DNA from 2 places in the Pseudarthrobacter equi genome. Region 2 is predicted to be linked to the other one. Evidence: predicted binding sites of a transcription regulator. Region 2 holds the regulator's gene; the other holds the start of a gene.
The links. The regulator HrcA, encoded in region 2, represses chaperone genes, less so after heat shock. The targets are predictions, from matches to a motif close to TTNGCACTCGNNNNNNNCGAGTGCNAA.
Positions count from the first base shown of each region.

Region 1: the regulator HrcA is predicted to act here: its motif matches at 1,646-1,672, upstream of BLT71_RS14905 (FmdB family zinc ribbon protein).

Region 1 covers NZ_LT629779.1:3,291,881-3,296,259, reverse strand. Annotated here, with positions in the region: gene BLT71_RS14915 (DUF4011 domain-containing protein) at 1-419, shown strand, start outside; gene cpaB (Flp pilus assembly protein CpaB) at 475-1,203, opposite strand; gene BLT71_RS14905 (FmdB family zinc ribbon protein) at 1,322-1,582, opposite strand; gene BLT71_RS14900 (5-formyltetrahydrofolate cyclo-ligase) at 1,705-2,325, opposite strand; gene galU (UTP--glucose-1-phosphate uridylyltransferase GalU) at 2,429-3,334, shown strand; gene BLT71_RS14890 (GNAT family N-acetyltransferase) at 3,339-3,959, shown strand; gene BLT71_RS14885 (hypothetical protein) at 4,065-4,379, shown strand, end outside.
Region 2 covers NZ_LT629779.1:2,591,234-2,595,612, forward strand. Annotated here, with positions in the region: gene BLT71_RS11630 (16S rRNA (uracil(1498)-N(3))-methyltransferase) at 1-87, opposite strand, end outside; gene dnaJ (molecular chaperone DnaJ) at 90-1,217, opposite strand; gene hrcA (heat-inducible transcriptional repressor HrcA) at 1,299-2,312, opposite strand; gene BLT71_RS11645 (DUF3097 domain-containing protein) at 2,510-3,361, shown strand; gene BLT71_RS11650 (DUF4870 domain-containing protein) at 3,483-3,902, shown strand; gene hemW (radical SAM family heme chaperone HemW) at 3,963-4,379, opposite strand, start outside.

The DNA of each region.
Region 1 (4,379 bases), 700 kb from region 2:
CGCAGCCCGCTTCGGTCCCGTACGCGGGCACGCATGGGTCAGGGTTCCGGCGTGACGCCGCGCGGGGCGAGGAACGCCACGAATCCCGGGACGATTCCGATTCAGGCGGCGCCGATGACGCCGTTGCAGGACCAGACAGTGAGGAGGCGGGCACCGTGACCCCGAATGATGCCGTGACGCCACAAGATGCCGTGAACGCCGAGGATGTTGAGAGCACCGTGGACGCGACCGATACCGGGAGCGCCGCAAGTTCTGGCGATGCCGCGGACGCGGAAGAGGCCGGCTCACCGGCTGCGCGCGGCCAAGTAGAGGACGTACTGCCCAAGACCGCCGCGGAAGATGACCCGCGGGCCTGGGGCGATCGCGACGACGACCACGACGCGTGGTTGAAGGAGCAGAAGCCCCCGCACTGGGGCTGACGGCCAATAGCGCTGCCGACGTGATGGCAGGCCCTGCCGGGCAAGGCAGGGCCGGTCACGACGGCGGTCCCACCAGGACGAAGAACAACTTGCCCTGCGTGGACGCCCCGGCCAGCCGTGCTGACTGTTCAGCGGTGGCTGCCACCACGATCAGCCCGTCGGTTTCGGCGGTGCCCAACCATTGTCCGCCCTGGCCACCTTTGGCAGCGGTCCAGAGGACGGGGACTCCCGCGGCCAGGACTTCCGAGGGTCCCTGTCGGTCGAACCCGTTCCCGGATGTCAGGACGATGTTCACCAGTTGCCCGGGCGAAACCAATTGGATGGACGAGGCATCGGCCATCCGCAACGGAACGGCAGCCGATCCCGGGGGAGTGCCGGTGAGCAGCCCGGGACCCAGGAGCTGGACATCGGTGACCAGCTGCCCTTTTCGCAGCGGCGTTGCCAACTGTTTGCCTTCCGCCTCAGTCTGCTCACTCAGCACGCCCTCGGACAGCAGGCCTGGCGGTACCCGCACCGGAACAAGGTCAGAGGCCGTGACAGCCGTTCCGGCGGGCAGGTCCCTCGCTGCGGACAGGGCTGTGGCAGTGTCGGCCGGCGCAGGGGTGAGCTGGTGGACGGTCATGGACGCCGCTGCGCAGAGCAGCAGGGCAACAGCGAGGCGCCGGTTGCGGTTGAGCAACCCGCCCATACGGGTCAGCGGGCTGCCGCGCCGGGACGAGGCAGCTCCCTTTTTGGCTTGGAAGACAGGCGGTCTGCGGTGGGCACGGACGGGATGTGCAGGCATGCCTTCACGCTAGGCGGGCAGGCATGGCAGACGACAGCGGCCCCGATCCTATGTGGACAACATGGTGCTGCCAACAGGAGCGGGGCCGCGGTCAGCCCGAGTGTGGTGGGGGCCGGTGTCAGCTGGCGGCAGCCGCCGGTGCGGGTGCCGGAGCAGGGGCTGCCGGGGCCGCGGGTGCTGCGGAGACGGTGCTGCCCTTGGAGTCGCGGGAGTCGGTGCGGTAGAAGCCCGATCCCTTGAAGACGACGCCAACGCTGTTGAACTTCTTGCGCAGCGTGCCTTCGCATTCCGGGCAGGACGTCAGCGAACTGTCCGAGAATGACTGGACGATGTCAAAAGCATGGCCGCAATCCTTGCAGGCGTAAGCATATGTTGGCACTGGTGCTCCTCCTCTTGGGCAAACGAGAGGTCCCGTGCTGCCATCCGTTCCAGTGGTGGTCCGTTAGCAGTCGCAGGGCCTGAGTGCTAATTCTATCATCCCCGTCCACCAGCGTCCCGGGTTCAGAGAGCGCCTGCCAGGACCCGCAGTCCGCCCGGAGTCAGGACGGCCGGAACGGGACGGTCGAACTCCTCGGCGGGGATCCGCCCGGCAGGCAGGAGTTCTTCGTCGTAGATAACAGCGGCAAGCGGAATATGCTTCCCGGCAGTGTCCAAATGGCCCAGGAACTTGTCGTAGTAGCCTCCGCCCTGGCCGATCCGGTTACCGGAAAGGTCAACGGCCGTGGCCGGGATGAACAGCCCGGACGCCCCACCGGCCACATCCGGCCCGTGTCGCGGCCCGTCGGGTTCCATGACGGGCGCGTACCGGCTGCGCGCAAAGGGGATGCCGGGAGACCAGAACACCCAGCTCAGTTCGCGCGCCGGTTCGCACACCGGCAGGAGGACCCGGTGTCCGCGGGCGTGGAGGGCCTGGATCAGCGGCAGGGTAGGGGGTTCGACGCCGACGCCCAGGTAGACGCAGAAGGTTGCGGCCGCGCCGTCCGCAAGGGAGCCGGCCCAGGCTGTGCCATGTTCCGCCAGGGCGTTGCCCGCCTCCTCCAGAGCCGCCGGCGAGAGTTCCGCGCGGCGGGCACGGTGGGCAGCCCGAATGCCGTCCTTGGCACCGGTCTGATGTTCAGTCATGGGTTTTCCCTCCATCGCCGCGGGCGGCGGGTTCATGTGCAGGTCGGCGCCGGGGCCGGACCGCTGATTACTTAATGCTTGCCGCTGACGCTAGATTAGTCCGGTGACTACCAGTAACCCGAGAGTTCGCAAAGCCGTCATCCCCGCTGCGGGGCTGGGTACCCGGTTCCTTCCCGCCACCAAGGCTATGCCCAAGGAAATGCTTCCGGTGGTGGACAAGCCTGCCATCCAGTACGTCGTGGAGGAAGCCGTTGGCGTCGGACTCAACGATGTCCTGATGATTACGGGACGCAACAAGCGGGCGCTCGAGGACCACTTTGACCGTGTCCCGTCGCTTGAGTCCACCCTCTCGGACAAGGGTGACACCAAGAAGCTGGAGTCCATCCAGGCCGCCAGCAACCTCGGCGACATCCACTACGTCCGCCAGGGCGACCCCAACGGGCTCGGTCACGCCGTGCTGCGGGCCCGCCAGCATGTGGGCAATGAGCCTTTTGCCGTGCTCCTCGGTGATGACCTGATTGATGCCCGGGACGAGCTCCTGGGAACCATGATCGACGTGCAGGCCAAGACCGGCGGTTCGGTGGTTGCGCTGATCGAAGTGGATCCGTCCCAGATCAGCGCCTACGGCTGCGCGGACATCGAAGAGATCGACGGCGAAGGCTACGTCCGGATCAACAGGCTCGTTGAGAAGCCTGCAGCGGACGAGGCACCGTCCAACCTGGCAGTCATCGGCCGCTATGTGCTGCACCCCGCCGTCTTCGACGTGCTGGAGGAAACCGGCCCCGGCCGCGGTGGCGAGATCCAGCTGACCGACGCCCTGCAGGAACTTGCCACCGGCGAGGGCGAAGGCTACGGCGTCTACGGCGTGATCTTCCGCGGCCGCCGCTACGACACCGGCGACAAACTGAGCTACCTGAAGGCCTGCGTGCAGCTGGCCGTCGACAGTGATGACCTGGGCCCAGGCCTGCGGGAGTGGTTGCCGGGCTTCGCCGCCCAACTTTCCAAGTAGCATCGTGCGCTTCGGTCCCATCTGGCCGGCCACGCTTGAGTGCGGTGACCTGGTCCTGCGGCCCATCCGCTACCGCGACCGGAAAGAATGGACTGAAGTGCGGTCACGGAACAGCCAGTGGCTTGCGCCGTGGGAAGCGTCCAATCCGGATCCGCGCGGAGGGTTGCCGGACTACCGGCAAATGGTACGTTCGCTGAATTCCCAGGCGGCCCAGTCCACGGCGTTGCCGTTCCTCATTACGGAGCGGGTGGCCGGCAGCCGGACCCCGCACATCGTGGGCCAGCTGACGGTGTCATCCATCCTCTGGGGCTCGGCAATGATGGCCACGCTGGGTTATTGGGTGGACCAGGCCCGGGCGGGCCGGGGGATTGCTCCCACGGCGGTGGCCCTGGTGACAGACCACTGCTTCCAGACCCTTGGGCTGCATCGGATGGAAATCAACATCCGGCCAGAAAACGGACCCAGCCTGCGGGTGGTGGAGAAGCTGGGCTTCCGCGACGAAGGGTACCGGCCCCGCTATCTTCACATCAACGGTGAGTGGGCTGACCACCGGTCCTTTGCGCTGACCTCCGAAGAAGTCCCGGACGGCCTGTTGCCGCGTTGGATGTCGTCCCGGCCGTCTTAATTCCACTCATTTGGCAACCGCCCTGCGACACACCGCAGCCAATGCCACTGTGGCAGTGGTGATACTCATACGGTTTTGAGTGTGGACTTCCCCCTTAGCAGCTCTGTGATCCTTGTGGTTGCTGTCGTGCTCTGGATCGTGTGGGTTGCCCCTTACGTCCTCCGGAACCGCAGGCACCAGTTCCAGCCCGCCGGCGATTTCACGGCGGACACACCCGCAGAGGAGAAACCGGAACGGCCGCAAGGCATGGTTCTGAACGTCGCCGCCAAGCAGGAGAAAACGATGGATACGAGGAAGAGCGCCGCACCCGCTGCCAAGCCCGCGGCCGCTGCCGGGGCCACCGGCGCAGCCAATGGGCGGCTGCGCATCCACTACGGGCGCACATCCATTGCACTCGTCGGGTTGCTCTCGCTCATCACG
Region 2 (4,379 bases):
CGCCTCCGGCCCTTCCAGGACAAACTCCATGCCCTCCTCCAGCCCGTCGAGGGATCCGGCGGAGGTAAAAAAGACAGGGTTGCTCACCGCTACAGGTTCCCCAGCCGGTCCCGCAGCTTCGCGAACATCCCGCCACTGGCGGCGAGCTTGCCTTCGGTGATCTGTTCTCCGCGGAGCTTGGCAAGCTGCCGGAGGAGCTCCTCCTGGGCTGCGTCGAGCTTGGCCGGCGTTTCCACCTGCAGGTGCACCTTCAGGTCACCGCGGCCGTATCCGCGCAGGTGGGTGACACCCAGGCCGCGGAGGGTGATGATTTCACCGGACTGGGTGCCCGGCTTCACGTCGATGTCCTGGGTTCCGTCGAAGGTCTCCAGGCTGACGTCGGTGCCCAGCGCCGCGGCGGTCATGGGGATGTTCAGGGTTGCGTGCAGGTCGTCGCCGTCACGCACATACGTGGCGTCGTTGTTGACGCGGACCTCCACGTAGAGGTCGCCGGAGGGGCCGCCCGCGGGGCCGGCTTCGCCCTGCCCGGTCAGCTGGATGCGTGTTCCGGTTGCGACGCCGGCGGGAACCTTGATGGTCAGGGAGCGGCGGCTCCGGATGCGGCCCTGGCCGCTGCATTCATTGCAGGGATCTTTGATGACAGTGCCGAAGCCCTCGCAGGTGCCGCACGGTGCAGCGGTCATGACCTGGCCGAGGATGGAACGGACAGCGCGCTGGACCTGGCCGCTGCCGCCGCAGATGTCGCAGCGTTCGGGGTGCGTCCCCGGGCGGCAACATGATCCCTCACAGGTGGGGCAAGTGACTGCAGTGTCCACCTCAAGCTTTTTGTTGACGCCAAAGACGGCGTCGCGCAGTTCGATGCGGACGCTGATGAGTGCATCCTGGCCGCGGCGGACCCGTGAGGCGGGTCCGGACGATCCGCCGGCGCCGAAGAACGTGTCGAAGATGTCCTGGAAGGCAAAGCCCTGGCCGGCGTAGCTTCCTCCGCCGAATCCATTGTCAGTGCCGTTCTCGTTGCCGGTGGTGTCGTAGACCCGGCGTTTCTGCGGGTCGGAGAGGACTTCGTAGGCGTGGGTCACCGCCTTGAAGCGGTCCTGCGCATCTTCGCCCGGGTTGACGTCGGGGTGGAGTGTCCGGGCCAGCTTGCGGTAGGCCTTTTTGATTTCTTCTCCGGTGGCTTCCGGTGAAACTCCAAGGACGTCATAGTGGCTGCTCAAAGTTCGTATCTCTTCCTTGTTGTACTGCCTGCGGTGGGACTGCCGTGCGGGCCCGGCGGCTGTGGTGCCGGGGCGGGCCGGTCAGGGACCCAGGATGCGGGAAAGGTAACGGGCAACTGCCCTGACGGCCGCCATGGTGTTGGGATAGTCCATCCGGGTGGGACCCAGGATGCCGATCTTGGCCACGCTGTCCGGGCCGTAGCCGGTGGCCACGACGGACGCCTCGGCCAGGCCGTCGTAAGGGTTTTCGCGGCCGATGCTGACGGCCACGCCACGGTGGTCCTGCGCCATGTCGCTCAGCAGCCGCAGCATCACCACCTGCTCTTCCAAAGCTTCCAGCACGGGGCCGATGCTCAGCGGAAAGTCGACATTGGACCGGGCCAGGTTGGCCGTGCCGGCCATGACCATGCGGTCCTCGCGGCTGCTGTGCGCAAGGATCTCCAGGGCGTGCGCCAGCGACTGCGCCGCCTGCCGCTCCCCCGGACTGACAGAGGAGACGACGGCGGGAAGGGCCTGCGGCAGCCGGGCCAGCGGTGTTCCGGCCAGGGTTCCCAGAAACCGGGTACGCAGCGCGGACAACGCTTCGTCCGCGAGGTCCTGCCCGACGTCGATGACGCGCTGCTCCACGTTGCCGCTGTTCGCGATCAGGACCACAAGGACCTTGCGCGGGGCCAGCAGGACGAACTCGATGTGCCGGATCAGTGCCCGGCTGAGGTGGGGGTACTGGACCACCGCCACCTGGTTGGTCAGCTGGGACAACAGCCGCACGGTGCGGTCGAGGACGTCGTCGAGGTCGTCGGATCCCTCCAGGAGGGACTGGATGGCGCGCCGTTCGGCTTGCGAGAGCGGCTTCACGGCCGAAATCTGGTCCACGAACAGCCGGTAACCCTTGTCCGTGGGAATCCGGCCGGCACTGGTATGCGGCGCCGTGATGAGGCCCTCGTCCTCAAGCGCCGCCATGTCGTTCCGGATGGTGGCGCTGGAAACCCCCAGGTGATGCCGTTCCACCAGGGCCTTGGAGCCTACCGGTTCGCGGGAGTGGACGTAGTCCTCCACGATGGCCCGCAGTACTTCAAGCTTGCGCGGCTCACTCACACTCCACCTCCATCCAGTCGGGGTGGATAAGCCACCCGTTCCTTCCTGCCAGTCTGCACGCACTCGAACATGCACTCGAACTGTTAGCACTCGACATGCCTAAGTGCTAACAGTCTATTATGCCTTGGCCCGTTGTTAGCATTGGTACCGCTCCGGGCGAAATTCCGGGACAGCACCTACGGCGAGGCGGAGTGACCATGGATTACCGGAACTGGGGCCCGCGGGACATGTCCGCTCCCGCGCGTACGCAACTGCCTGAAGTGCCCGTGGAACGGGGCATGGTGCTCGAAGACGTACAGTCCGGCTGGGTGGGGGCCGTCACCCGGGTGGAAAAGTCCGGCGGCATGCATGTGGTGGCCCTTGAGGACCGGCGCGGAAAGTCGCGGACCTTCCGGCTGGGATTCGGGTTCCTCCTCGAGGGCCGTGCCATCAGGCTGATGCCACCGGCACCCCGGCCCGCAGCGGGCGGTCCGTCAGCCGGGCGCACAGCCTCAGGCTCCGTACGCGTCGCAGGCCAGCGTGCACAGGTGGCCAAGGCGAGCCGCATCTGGGTGGAAGGAAAGCACGACGCCGAACTCGTCGAGAAGGTATGGGGAGACGATCTCCGGGTGGAGGGCATCGTCGTCGAACCCCTGCATGGCATCGACGACCTCGCCGGCGCCGTGAAGGAATTCGGGCCAGGGCCGGGGCGCCGGCTGGGTGTGCTGGTGGACCACCTGGTCCCGGACTCCAAGGAATCCCGTATTGCTGAGGCTGTCATGGCCGGCCCTGGCGCTGCAGGCAACGTCCTGATTGTCGGCCACCCCTACGTGGATGTGTGGCAGGCCATCCGGCCCTCCGTGCTGGGCATTCCGCAATGGCCGTCAGTACCGCGGGGCCAGGACTGGAAAACCGGGATCCTCAAGGCGTTCGGCTGGCCGCACTCCACTAAGGAGGACATCGGGCTCGGATGGCAGAAACTGCTCGGTGCGGTCCACACTTACGCAGACCTGGAGGCGTCGCTGCTGGGCCGGGTCGAGGAAGTCATCGACTTCCTCACAGCACCCTGACGGACGCCGGACCGGCAAACACCAGTATTCTTGATACTGCGGTGGCCCCCGCGATCCGCAGCGGGCCCCGAAGCATCAACTGCATCCCCAGCATCAATTGCACTTTTCGAAGGAACAGACTGTGGCAGAAAACGCACGCGAGCACAGGGACGGCCAAAGCAGCACCGGCCGTTCCGAATACCACGGCGTCCCCGCGAATGCGCTGCCGCTCACGGCCAGCGAGGACCGGCAGTGGGCCACCCTGGCACACTTCGGCGGGATCCTGGGATGCGTCCCCGCCCTGCTGATCTTCCTCATCTTCCGCGACCGCGGGCCCTTCACGGCCCAGGAGTCGAAGGAAGCCCTGAACTTCAGCCTGCCTCCCACCATCGCAGCGGTAGTGGCGAACATCCTGGTGTTCATTCCCGTGGTCGGAAACATTTTTGCCGTGATCGCCACATTGATCTGGATTGCACTGACGTGCTTTTCGGTGGCGGCAGGCATCCACGTCAACCGCGGCCAACCGCACCGCTACCAGTTCAACCTGCGCTGGATCAAGTAGTCCCCGTCGGCTCCCAGCCGCAGCAAGCCTGACCTCGCAGGCGTGGCCGGTAAACCCGCGTTAGTCGGGCAGGATCCGGCGGACCACCGCGTCGGCCAGGAGCCGGCCCTTCAACGTCAGGACCAGCATCCCCCGGAATGCTGCGCCCGGCTCAACCAGCCCCTCGGCAATCAGCCCGGCGATCTGGTGCCGCCCCACAATGTCCAGGCTTGCCACTTCCAGCCCGGACTGGAGGCGGGCCTCAAGCATGACCCGCTCCACGTTCCGGGTCTCTGCGTCCAGGGTTTCGCGTCCGGCAGCCGGTGAGTTTCCCTGCGCCAGCCGGCCGGCGTACGCGGTTGGGTGTTTGACGTTCCACCAGCGCACACCGCCCACATGTGAATGCGCGCCCGGCCCGATCCCCCACCAATCATCGCCGCGCCAGTAGGCGAGGTTGTGCCGGCAGGCCTGTTCGGGCGTGCGCGCCCAGTTGCTGAC